Regions from separate parts of the Clostridium hominis genome, predicted to be linked through region 3. Evidence: riboswitches for the same ligand, from Rfam matches in the RefSeq annotation. Region 3 holds a riboswitch; each other region holds the start of a gene.
The links. A riboswitch is a leader RNA that binds a small molecule or an ion and turns the genes downstream of it on or off. The one in region 3 is predicted to bind thiamine pyrophosphate.

Region 1 (4,427 bases), on a different contig from region 3:
TGTCTATTTTATTTAAAATTGTATAAACTATATTAATAAATATTATCAATACTGATAATGTTGATTGGTTATCAGTATTGATAATGGTATCTTTTGTGATATAATAAAATTAAACAAAAAGTTTCGGAGGTTTAATTATGCAAAAAATTGCTTTGATAACTGATAGCGCTAGCGACCTTAGTTTAGAGGAGCTTAGAGAATATAACGTAAATTTATTACCACTTAGAATTTCTTATTCTACTGGTGAATATCAAGATAAAATAGATATAAAGGCTAGTGATGTTTATGCTAACTTAGATAAAGAAGTTCCAAAGACATCTTTACCAAGCCCAGAAACAACAGAAAAAATATTAAATAAATTAGAAGAAGAAGGATATACTCATGTAATCGGAATATGTATATCTGGTGGTCTTTCTGGAACTGCTAATTCATTAAGATTAAGCTTAGAAGATCATCCTAATCTTATTTCTTATGTTTACGATACTAAAATATTGGCTTATCCTGAAGGTGAAGTAGTTATAGAAGTATCAAAACTTATAAAGTCTGGAAAAACTTTCGAAGAAATAATCGAAGCTTTGCCTAAGATACGTGAAAAAATAACAGGGTACTTTACTATAGATACTTTAGAGTATTTAAAGAAGGGTGGAAGAATCGGAAGAGTAGCTGGAACTTTAGGAGAAATGTTAAATTTAAAACCTGTAATTACTACAGACGAAAATGGTGTATACTATAATATTGTTAAAGCTAGAGGTAGAAAACAAGCTTTATCAAAGCTTACAGATTTATTAAAATCTCATCTTTCTAAAAACAAATGTGATGTTACAGTACTTCAAGGTGGCTGCGAAGCTGAAGCTATAAAATATATGGAATCTTTAAAAGGCTTAGAAAATATTAATACTTTAAAACTTTCAGAAATAAGTCCTGCCTTAGGTGTACATGGCGGTCCAGGGTTAATGGGCTTCTGTGTAAAGATAGTTGATTAACAACTATGGCTGATTACGATTTTAGTAATATAGAAGATTTAAAAGCTGAAGAAAAAAGACTCCATGAAGAGTATAAGCAAAAACTTTTAGAACTAAAAAAAGTTCAAAAAGAAAAGGAAGCTGTTGGTCAAGTATTCGCCAAAGGACTTTTGCCTATATACGTTTTATATATATTAAGTATGGGTCCTACTAATGGTAATGATATAGCAACTAAGATAACTGAGAGAACTAAAGGCCTTTGGTCTCCTAGTACTGGTGGAATATATCCTTTATTAAAAAAGTTAGAAAAAGATGGTTTAGTTGTTGGTGAGTGGGATAACCCCAAAAAGAAAAATCAAAAGTTATATTCTTTGACCCCTATTGGAGAAAAAGAATTTTCTTATAGGAAATCTTTACTTAAACCCAAAATTGAAGAATCCTTAAAAGTATTTAGATTAGTTTATGGTGATTTATATTTATAAATTTTGCATCTAAGGGAAATCCTTAGGTGTATTTTTTTTGAAAATTACATAAACTACAACTAAGTTAACCAAGGAGGAACAAGCATGAAAGGAACTATTTTAGATTACACACCAACAGAAGCATTTATCTTATTAGAGGATGATTCAGTTGTTACTATACCATTATCTTCATTTACTCATACAACTCCAATAGGTAGTAATATAAGTTTAAGTAGACTATATAATGGTACATACAGTATTAATTATAAACCTTCAAAGATATATGATAAGTCTGTTGACTTTTTTTAACAGTTTATATAATATAGTTTATATAAGGTGCTAGGGGTGCCAAGTGGCTGAGAAATGATTTTATCATTAACCCTTCTTTACCTGATCTGGATAATACCAGCGTAGGGAAGCTATATACGGATTTATATTATTTTCGTTTAACTGGTACCTCTTGCGCAAAACAAGGAGGTATTTTTTTATGACAAATTTTCTAGCGACCTTATTAGAAAATATTAAAACACTATTTAGTAGTCCACTAACACTATTAACATTACTTGCATGCGGAATTTTACTAATTGCATTCATTAAATTTAAATCTATAAAATTTAATGCTCAACTTATGGCTAGAATTGGACTAGCTTTAGCCTTAGCTATTATTTTAGATATGATAAAGCTTTATACATTTCCTAATGGTGGTGGAAGTGTATCCCTTGGAAGTATGATTCCAATCTTTATAATATCATATGCTTATGGCCCATCTTTTGGTATATTTACAGGATTCCTTTTTGGCTTATTAAAGTTGATGATTAATCCCTATATATTAAGCCCAATTCAAGTACTATTTGATTATCCACTTCCATTTATGGCTGTAGGTATAGCTGCTTTCTTTAAGGATAAAAAATTAATTGGAGCTACTGTAGGAATGTTTTTAAGATTTGTATGTCATTTTATTTCTGGAGTTGTTTTCTTTGGCGAGTATGCTCCTGCTGGTATGTCTCCTATAATATACTCATTAGTAGTAAATGGTCCTGCTGTAGGTGTAGAACTTTTAATTTGTTTAGTAATATTGGCATTAATGCCTTTAAATCAGATATTAAAAACACTTAGACCTAGTTCAAATATAAATATATAAAAAAGATGCCTAATAGGCATCTTTTTTTAATCTACTGATATTGCAGTTACTGGACAGCTATCTGCTGCATCTTGTGTTTCGTCTTCTTTTCCTGCTGGAACTTCATCGACTATTGTATGTGCTTTTCCGTCATCATCCATATCAAATACTTCTGGACAAATTGATGGACACATTCCACATCCGATACAAGTCTCCTTATCTACGTTTGCTTTCATAATTATCACCTCTTATAAAAAAAATCACAATACTAATTTTCCCCAGATGATGATTTTTATGTATCAAATTTTTATATTTTAATATAATCCTTCAAAAATTAAGCTATATAAACTATTATCTTTTATATATTCTTCTGCTTTGCCTTCATTTACAGCTTCAGTTAGCTCTAAATTTATAGGTAACTCCCCTAATAAAGGTAAGCCTAAATACTCTGCATGCTCCTCAGATGACTTATTACTAAATACTTTTAGCTTTTTATCACAATCTGTACATACTATATAAGCCATATTTTCAATTAATCCCTTAATTCTTATATTCATCTTCTCGGCCATAGATACTACTTTTTTAACTATCATAGATACCATGTCTTGAGGAGTTGATACTACTACAAGCTCATATATAGGGAAGCTTTGCATTATAGTTAATGTTATATCTGATGTTCCTGGTGGCATATCAATTATTAAGTAATCTAATTCCCCCCAGTTTGTATCAGTAAACATTTGAGTAAGTACTCCAGTAACTACTGGTCCTCTCCATATTACTGGTTCATCTTCCTTAGGTATTAAAAGGTTCATAGAAATTAGTTTTATACCACTTTTAGTTATAACTGGCTCAAAGATAGCATTATTTTCATCTACAGCTATCATTCTAGCTCTTTGTTCATTTACACCAAAAAATCTTGGCATTGAAGGCCCCGTTATATCAGCATCTAATACACCAACTTTATATCCTTTTTTAGCTAAATTAACTGCTAAAATTCCTGATACTGTTGATTTTCCAACTCCACCTTTACCACTTATAACACCAATTACATTTTTTATTTGGCCATGTTTTATAGATATTTTTCCACAGCTATTTTCTTCAGATTTACTAGCATTACAGCTAGATTTACTTGGACATGTTGAGCAATTTCCCACTCTTCTCTCCTCCTTACCAATCTTTAGGTTTATTATTTACTTCGCTTACTTTAATATTCCATTCCTTAAATTCATTCACTGCAGTTATGAAATATTCATCAGTATATTTTTGTATTCTATCATTAACAGTTATCTTTGTTTTATAATTTGTACTGTCATATCCCCTATTTTTAACTGTTATTACCAAGTCAAACTTTTCATCATTATTTTCTACTAATTCTAAATTAGGAGCTATCTTTCTAGCCTTTTCTAAAAAGCTCTTTAAATCAACTGAAAATATATATTTTAAACATTCAATATCTCCTTGAATATTTATTCCAATATTATAGTCGCTTAATTTTACTTTATCTTTAAGAACATTTAATACATCTAAAATTGATTGATAATATATATAATCAAAATCTCTTGGCTTTCTTATAAATGAAAGGTTTTGTATTATTCCTTCATCTAGTCTCTTAGAAGCCGTAAATATTTCATTATCATTATAAAAATTACCTTCATCTGACCCAACAACATAGTAGAAATTCTTTACCTCTTCACCTATTTGAAACTCAAATATATAATCAGGTTCTAATGTTGATTTTGTTTCACTTACTTTGGCTCTTGATAATAATTGATACATATCTTTTATTGCACTATCTTCAGTTACAATAAATTTAAAACCAGGGTCTCTTGTACTTTGAATACTAATCTTATCCACATTATTATTATTTAAAAACTCAAAATAATC
Region 2 (4,427 bases), on a different contig from region 3:
TGTCCATAAATTTTCTTTGAAAGTAGTAATTGCTGATTTTAAGATATTTCTTGAATCTACTGCAACATCATTGTGTAATAGGAAGCAAGGGATTCTTAAAGTTCCTATCGGTTTATTACAGATTGGATCAATAAAATCATAGTTATAATCAACGAACCAATTACAATTTAAGTCAGCAACCATATCTACTTTTGCATTATTTAAAGTAGCTATACCAGGAAGTACAACTGAAGAACCATCAGTTTGAACAGCTACTCCATTTAAAAAAGTATCTATATCATCTAAGAAAAGGCTTACAGGAATTTTTTCGTCTGTATCATTCCCTGAAAGATCTACTCCTACAAGTGATACAAATTTTATTTGTGGATGAAGAGTTAAAATAGACTTTAAGTCCTCAACGGAGTGTTTATTTTTAGGTATTGTATAAAGTAAATCTTTAATCATAAATTATTATTCAATAATATTAAAAAAGTTATCAGAAATATTATTGAAAAATCTTCACATCCTTTCGATAATAAGTCGTACAAAATAATAAAAAAAATATTTATCGTTCGTAATTGGTATAATGAAATTTTATTATAAGTAAATAACACTGTCAATAAAAATGTAATTTTTTGATGGATAAGTTAATTATTAAATATTATAATTATTATATTGCTAATTCTTTAAGGAGTGAAGATATGAAGGAACAAATCATAAGAAAAATATTTAAGTGGTATAATATTGTGTGGGTATATTGTATAAAGGGGGAGGATATAGATGGAGTTTCCAACACATATTGTAGCAGCAGGAGCTTTAGTTACAAATGATAGAGATGAGGTTTTACTTGTAAATAACCCACATAGAGGATGGGAGTTTCCAGGTGGGCAAATTGAAAACGGTGAGGATTTAATAGAAGGTGTCACAAGGGAGGTATTTGAGGAATCTGGAATTAATATTAAGGTTAATAAGTTAGTAGGGGTATATTCAAATACAAAATCATATTTAGGATGGGATAATAAAACTATAGTTCCGACAAAAGTTATATTTGATTTTTTAGCAATAGCGATAGGTGGACATTTAAAGTGTAGTGATGAAAGTGTAGAGGTTGGTTGGTTTGCTAAAGATGAAATGTTAAAAATGATAAGAGAACCATGGCTAGTAGATAGAGCACGAGATATGCTTTATTTTGATGGGAATATTAGTTATAGAGTTTATTCAAGTAGACCCTATGAAATATATAAAGAAAGAGAGTTTTAATTAGTATATAAATATAGTTCGATAAATATTAGGTCTTAAGTTGAGCTCTAGATATATAAGTTATGAAATTAAATAATAGAAATATTATATAGTGGTTTGACAATTTGTAACAAAGTAATATAATAAAAGTATAAAATAATAGAATTTGCTAGGGGTGCCTTATTTAGGCTGAGAGATAGTTTTGCTATTAACCCTTGTACCTGATCTGGATAATACCAGCGGAGGAAAGCATCGTAGTATATTAAAATAAGTAATAGTATTTTTGTATATAAGTATAGCTATATTCTGCTGGAATATAGCTTTTTTTTTATTTTCCTAAAATTCTATCAAGATCAGGTGAAGTGAGTGCTAAAAATATTAGGAGGATTTTATAAATGAGAAACTACAGAATACCAACATTAACAATTGCAGGATCGGATTCATCAGGTGGTGCAGGTGTACAAGCGGATTTAAAAACTTTTAGTGCAATAGGAACTTATGGAATGAGCGTTATTACAGCTATAACTGCCCAAAATACACAAGGAGTATTTCTTGTAGAGGATTTAAGTAAAGAAATAATTGAGAAACAAATAGAGGTTGTCTTTGAAGATATAGAGCCAGCAGCTGTAAAAATTGGTATGGTATCTAGTCCGGAGATAATAAATAGCATTGTAACTAGTTTAAATAAGTATAAACCAAAGTATTTAGTTGTAGATCCAGTTATGATATCTAAAAGTGGATATTCATTATTGAAGCCAGAGGCTAAAAAGAGCTTAATTGAAGAGTTAATTCCTAGGGCATATGTAATAACTCCAAATACTCTTGAAGCTGAAGAAATAGTAGGAATTAAGATTAATACAGTTGAAGATATGAGGGAGGTTGGACAAAAAATATTAGAATTAGGGCCTAAATATGTTCTTATGAAAGGTGGGCATCTAGAAGGTGATGCTGTTGATGTATTAATTGGAAAGAATATTTTTGAAGTGTACAAGCAAGAAAGACTGGAAAGAAAAAACACTCATGGAACAGGATGTACATTGTCATCGGCTATAACATCACACTTAGCTTTAGGATACGATATAGTAGAGGCTGTTAGATTAAGTAAAGAGTACATTACAGAAGCTATAAGGCATAGTTTTGATATAGGAAAAGGTGTTGGTCCAGTAAATCACTTTTACAAATTCAATGAGTAAAGTGCTAAGTAATAATTTGATTTGTTGATAATTGAAAGATGTTAGGAGAGTTAAGTAAAATGAAATTTTCAGAAGAGTTATTTGAAGAAGTAAAAGAATTATGGAACAAGTATTTACAGCATCCATTTGTAAAGGGGATAGGTGATGGAACTTTAGATAAAGATAAATTTAAAAAATATCTTATACAAGATTATTTATATTTAAAAGATTATGCAAAAGTTTTTGCTATGGGATTAGTAAAGGCTAAGACTATGAAAGAGATGAAGTTTTATTGCGAAGCTATTAAGGGGACATTAGAAGATGAGACTCAAGTTCACACTAATTATTTAAGATATTTTGGATTAAGTGATGCAGAGGTAGAGGGATATAGATGTGAGCTAACTACAGCTAGCTATACTAATTATATGTTGGGAATAGCAACTAAAGGTGACTCTAAGGAAATCGCAATGACTATAATGCCTTGCACTTGGAGTTATTATTATATAGGTAAAAATTTGTTTGATACATATAGTGATACCTTAGAAAGTAATTTTTATAAACCGTGGATAGAAGAATATTCATCAGTTGAATTTAAAGAATGTGCTAATGCATGGATAAATTATATAGATTATTTATGTGAAAATATTTCTAAGGAAGAAAAGGAAGAATTAAAGGATATATTTATAAAATCAAGTTTATATGAGATGGAGTTTTGGAATATGGCTTATGGAGAATAAGATAATTTAAGGAGGAAGTATATTGATAACTATTATAGGAATAGCATCAACTATTATATTAATTTTATATTTAATAGATTTAAAGAAAAATCCAATAAGTACAAAACAAATGGTAGTTATAGCAATGCTTAGTGCTATAGCATTTATTTTAAGTTTAATAGAATTTATTAGATATCCTCAAGATGGAGGGATATCGTTATGTTCAATGATGCCAGTTATGCTATTATCATTGCTGTATGGAAGAACAGCAGGACTTACTGGGGGGATAATTTTTGGATTACTATCATTACTAAATGGAGCATATGTAGTACATCCTGTTCAATTTTTGTTAGATTATATCTTTGCAACTATGGCACTTGGATTAGCCGATGTATTTGGGAGTGAGAGTAAAGTTAAAGCAATAATGGGATCATTATTAGCAGTCATCGTATCAGTGTTTGTAAGCTTTTTATCAGGTGTTGTATTTTTTGGAGAGTTTGCACCGCCAGGCATGGGAGTAGCATTATATTCATTCTTATATAATTTTACCACTGCCGGGGTAGAAGGGATTTTATCAATTGTAGTAATAGCTTTCATTCCATTAGAAAGATTTAAAAAGCAAATTTCTACTGAAAGTAAGGTGGCATAAATAAAAACAGAACAATTATATAAAAATAAGGCTGTTTTTATACAGCCTTATTTTTATGCATCAATGTGAGGAACATTTCTTTCTATTAATCTCATAAAGTTTTCAGGAGTCACAATTTGTACTTTAGAATTTTTTATATAAGAACTATTATTAGTACTAATTAAATTATTAGCACTAATAATAGAGTTTGATGATGTATTTATAGATTTATCATTTTTACATTTGTTATAAAAATCATTTAGAAAAGTATATCTACGTTCCATAAAAAAGTCTATGGATTCTTTTGGATTTAAGTTAGCTAGCAAAACTTGACGTGCGATTATATCATCTAAACTTGCATTATCATAATTTTTCATAATATCATACATAATCATGAAAGTAGTGGTTCTACCTATACCAGCTTTGCAGTGAAAATGAAGCCAAGTATTTTCAGGAAGTTCACTTACAAAAGATACAAAGCGGTTAACCATATCTTCATTTGGCAATCCACCATCAGTTACCGGAATACGAAAATAAGATAAGTTTTTAGCTTTAGTAACTTCTTCTTCATTTTGAACTACTTTAGGAATAATTTCTTTATTATTATTATAAAAGATTAATGGTTCGCCTATTTTAATTGATGATAAATCTTCATTTTCTTTATTTATAACCTCATTGTATGTAAGACCTTTA
Region 3 (4,427 bases):
TTTTTCTTCCACATTTATTTACTTTAACATTATTTAAAAGGCTATTATCCTCTATATTCTTCCACTTACTATAAGTTTCATAATCTATTGCAATATCCCAACCTTCACAACATGTAAAATTACATTTATCTGCAATACATTTAAACTTATCATAGTATGATATCTTTGATATATTTATTTCTTTATTCATATTTCAACTCCAATTATTATGTTTAATTTCTTAATTTTAACATAATAAATAGTAAAAATCCTTAACTTTCTTTTTATGAACTATTTTTAATTTTTTATAAATTTAAAGCTCTTAGGTATTACCTAAGAGCTTCAAAACATTTCTTTTAATTTCAATAAATTCTTTAGTTAAGGATATCTCCTCATAATTATCACGAGAAATATCTACTTTAACCTCACCTTTTATAATGGCTGGTTTTTCTGATATAACGTAAATTCTATCAGATATTAGGATTGCTTCATCAATATCATGAGTTATAAACAATATAGTTGAATTTGTTTTCTTCTTTAATCCTACTAACCACTTCTGTAATTTTCCTCTGGTTATAGAATCTAACGCTCCAAATGGTTCATCTAAGAGCATAATATCATTAGACGTTAAGTAAGTCTTCAATAAGTTTGCTCTTTGCTTCATCCCCCCTGATAGTTGACTAGGATATTTTTCTTGAAAACCTTCAAGTCCAAATATACCTATATGTTTTTCAACAATTTCTCTTGCTTCTTTTTTCTTCATCCCATTAAGAACTAACGGTATTGCAATATTATCTATAACCTTTTTCCATGGAACCATCATATCCTTTTGATACATATAACTAACATCCCCATTGATATTTAAGCTGCCACCATCAACTTCTGTTAATTTAGTTATAATATTAAATATAGTACTCTTGCCACTTCCAGAAGGTCCAACAATAGTTACTAACTCACCTTTATTAACATTAAAGCTAATATCTTTTAATATCTTCATACCATCATAAGATTTACTTATTCCATTTAATAGAATTTTACTTTGGTAAGAATTCATTAGTATAAGCCTCACTTGCTTCTAAATTTTTTTGAATCAATTCATTTTCTAATAAGAATTGAGTGTAGTTATTCCAAACACTATCCTTCATTTCTCCCCATCTAGATGCATCAGCTTTATATTCATTAGCTAAAAACTTTTGGCTTTCAATAGCCAGTTGTTCATCTATTTCTGGAACTGCCTTAACTAAAATCTTTGCTGATTCTTCTGGATTTGCAATTGCATATTCATATCCCTTTGATGTTGCTTCCATAAACTTTGATACCATATCACCTTTTTCTGAAAGCACACTTTCTGAAGATGCTATTATAGGCGTATAGTAATCTAATCTTTCATCTAACTCTCTAAGTGGTATATAATTAATATCAAAATTTCTTAATTTTGCTGATATATTTGTCCACCCTTCAAAAGTCCATTCAAAATCAATATTATTTTTAGTAGCTATAAAGAAATCTTCGGTTCCTACGTCTACTGTAGTTAACTTAGAAAAGTCTGAACCATTCTTTTCCATCACAGCCTTTAAAATAGCTTTTTCACTTGGACCACCGTATCCGCCATAAACTTTGCCCTCAAAATCCTTTACTGTTGTAATATTCTTTTCTTTAGGTGAAGCAAATCCTGAAGTATTATGTTGAATAATAGTTGCTATAGCTTTTACCGGAAGAGGATTATCTGAAGTTTTCGCATATGTTAAATCTTCTTGGTAACTCACAGCAAAATCTCCTTTTCCTGCTGATATTAATTGTAATGATGAACCTTCTGATGGTTGAATTATTTCAACATCAAGTCCTAAATCCTCATAATATCCAAGTTCTTTAGCTACATAAAATCCAGTATGATTTGTATTAGGCGTCCAATCTAATATTAGCTTTACTTTTTCTAATCCATTTCCCTCTGATTTTTCACTTTTAGCTCCGCATCCACCAAAAAATAAAGTAGATGCTAATCCTAATGCAATCAATGATATTATCTTTTTTTTCATTTTTAATTCTCCTACTCTTTAGTATATAATATATTATTTTTTTATTTTATTTTCCCTATTCCAAGGTGTTAATACCTTTTCAACTTTACCTATTATGTAAAACATAATCATACTCATAAGCACGATAACCACTATAGCTGCAAACATTTTATCTAAAGCATATGTGCTTCGAGCTCTTGTCATATATACTCCAAGTCCCTTATCTCCACCAAGCCATTCACCAATTACTGCACCCATAATACTATAAGTTGCAGCAATTCTAAGTCCAGAAAAGAAATTTATTATTCCATAAGGAAGCTTTAAGTGGAAAAATCTCTTTAATTTAGATGCTCCCATAAGTTTAAAATGATTAATTAAATCTTTATCTACACCTTCTAACCCATCGGAAATACTTATTACTATAGGAAAGAAACATACTATTACAACTACAATTATTTTAGGTAATGCTCCAAAACCAAACCATATTATAAATAGCGGTGCTAATGCTATAACTGGAACAGTTTGAGATATTATAAAAACTGGATAAATAGCCTTTTTCACCATTGGTAATAAATCCATAATTATTGCTAATATTAATGCTAATAATACAGCTATCCCAAATCCAACTACACTTTCAAACAAAGTTGCAATAATATGAGGCATCATTGCTCCAAAGTTTTCATAAAGAGCCTTTATTATGTCACTTGGTGCAGGCATTATATATTTTTCTATTTCTAAAACCTTAATTATTAGCTCCCAAATAATAATTAGTGATATTGAGAATATTATTGGCAAACTAATATCTAATATAGTTTTATTCTTTTTCATTTGCTTTACTCCTTTCATTTAGAATCTAAATTATTAGATGAAACATACTATTTAAATTTTGAATCTCACTTAAATAAAAAAACGTATAGTTTCCCTTCATTGAAAACTATACGCTCGATAATTCTTAAATAACTCTATATCTATTTACTATCTTCCTACGTTGGCATTATCCAAATCAGGTTATTATGGGTCGAATTTTCAATTCCTCTCAGGCTTAATAGCCTCCCCAGATAAGTTCTTTTATAAAATTTGTCTTTCACCTCATATTAAATGACTTTTATATATTTTGTCAATGATAATAATTATTAATTTAATATTCTATTAAAATTATCATAAATTATATTAATAAGCTCTTCTTCACTAATTTTCTTTATATGAGCTATCTTTTTAACAACATTTTTTATTTCACTTGGATATCCATATTCTCCACTAACCCACTCCAATGCAGTCGGTCCATCTGTTTCTACTAAGAGCTTATCTATTGGAATTTTCATTAATATCTTTTCAGTTAAATTTGAATATCCAATATCAACACTTATAGTAAAATAGCATCCTAATTCTATAAACTTTTCTAAAATCTCTAAAGGTCCACTATACCAATGTATTATTACCTTATTATATTCAAGCTTTTTAAGTGAATTATAAACCTCTTCCTCTGCATTTTTAGTATGAATAGATATGTATTTATTTCTTTTAGCACTTTCTTCTAAAATAAAATAATATATTTCCCTTTGCTTTTCATCTAAAGTTCTATCTTCTACCCATAAGAAGTCTAATCCAATTTCTCCAATAAGCTTACTTTCTTCTATATATGGAATTAATTCTTTTAGTTTGCCTTTAAAACTACCTACACTATTTGGATGTATTCCAAATGTCGGAATAATAAATTTACTTTTTTTACTATACTTTTTATTTAAATTATAACTATTAATATCCATACTATTAGCTAAAGTAATTATTTTATTTTCATTTATATCTTTTATTGCTCTATCGATATTATCATTATAAAAATCCAAATGATTATGAGCATCTATATACATACTTCTTTTCATTTTTTTATCTCTCTCAATTTCTATATCATTATTTTATTTATCTTCTTATTATATATATATTAAATCTAATTTTTTATAATATTAGTAAACATTAATAATTATAAGAAAATTCATACAGAAATCTGATTTAGTTACACAACTCTCTTCTAATACATCTTTCCTATCTTAATACTATTTACTTTTTCTTTTAATCTCTTTGTAGCCTCTTTAATATCTTTAGCCTTCATAATTGCAGATACTACAGCTATTCCACTAATTTTACTTCCTATCAGGACATCACAATTATTCTCATTTAATCCACCAATAGCTACAACAGGTATATCTACTACTTCACATATATTGCTTAATGTTGAAACTTCTGTTATTACTGTTGTAACTTTTGTAGTCGTTGGATAAATAGCACCTACTCCTAAGTAATCAGCACCCTCACTTACAGCTTCTTTAGCCTGTTCAATAGTTTTAGTGGTAGCTCCAACTATCTTATTTTCTCCTAATAGCTTTCTTGCATATCTAACATTTATATCACTTTGACCAACATGAACTCCTGCTGCAT

Region 1: it holds a riboswitch for thiamine pyrophosphate, as region 3 does, so the genes downstream of both, thiT (energy-coupled thiamine transporter ThiT) here and H8S20_RS03030 (ABC transporter permease) in region 3, are expected to answer to the same signal.
Region 2: it holds a riboswitch for thiamine pyrophosphate, as region 3 does, so the genes downstream of both, thiD (bifunctional hydroxymethylpyrimidine kinase/phosphomethylpyrimidine kinase) here and H8S20_RS03030 (ABC transporter permease) in region 3, are expected to answer to the same signal.

What each region holds. Positions count from the first base shown of each region.
Region 1 covers NZ_JACOOO010000031.1:88,960-93,386, reverse strand. The annotation lists gene H8S20_RS13715 (DegV family protein) at 138-983, shown strand; gene H8S20_RS13710 (PadR family transcriptional regulator) at 989-1,444, shown strand; gene H8S20_RS13705 (hypothetical protein) at 1,529-1,732, shown strand; TPP riboswitch at 1,755-1,857, shown strand; gene thiT (energy-coupled thiamine transporter ThiT) at 1,911-2,564, shown strand; gene H8S20_RS13695 (ferredoxin) at 2,591-2,779, opposite strand; gene H8S20_RS13690 (Mrp/NBP35 family ATP-binding protein) at 2,858-3,697, opposite strand; gene H8S20_RS13685 (YhfM domain-containing protein) at 3,711-4,427, opposite strand, start outside.
Region 2 covers NZ_JACOOO010000041.1:21,892-26,318, forward strand. The annotation lists gene H8S20_RS17070 (type I glutamate--ammonia ligase) at 1-444, opposite strand, end outside; gene H8S20_RS17075 (NUDIX hydrolase) at 760-1,239, shown strand; TPP riboswitch at 1,380-1,483, shown strand; gene thiD (bifunctional hydroxymethylpyrimidine kinase/phosphomethylpyrimidine kinase) at 1,614-2,411, shown strand; gene tenA (thiaminase II) at 2,471-3,127, shown strand; gene thiT (energy-coupled thiamine transporter ThiT) at 3,147-3,755, shown strand; gene H8S20_RS17095 (fused DSP-PTPase phosphatase/NAD kinase-like protein) at 3,809-4,427, opposite strand, start outside.
Region 3 covers NZ_JACOOO010000004.1:265,444-269,870, forward strand. The annotation lists gene fliB (flagellin lysine-N-methylase) at 1-190, opposite strand, end outside; gene H8S20_RS03020 (ABC transporter ATP-binding protein) at 302-1,033, opposite strand; gene H8S20_RS03025 (ABC transporter substrate-binding protein) at 1,014-2,015, opposite strand; gene H8S20_RS03030 (ABC transporter permease) at 2,049-2,822, opposite strand; TPP riboswitch at 2,958-3,061, opposite strand; gene H8S20_RS03035 (TatD family hydrolase) at 3,128-3,874, opposite strand; gene thiE (thiamine phosphate synthase) at 4,021-4,427, opposite strand, start outside.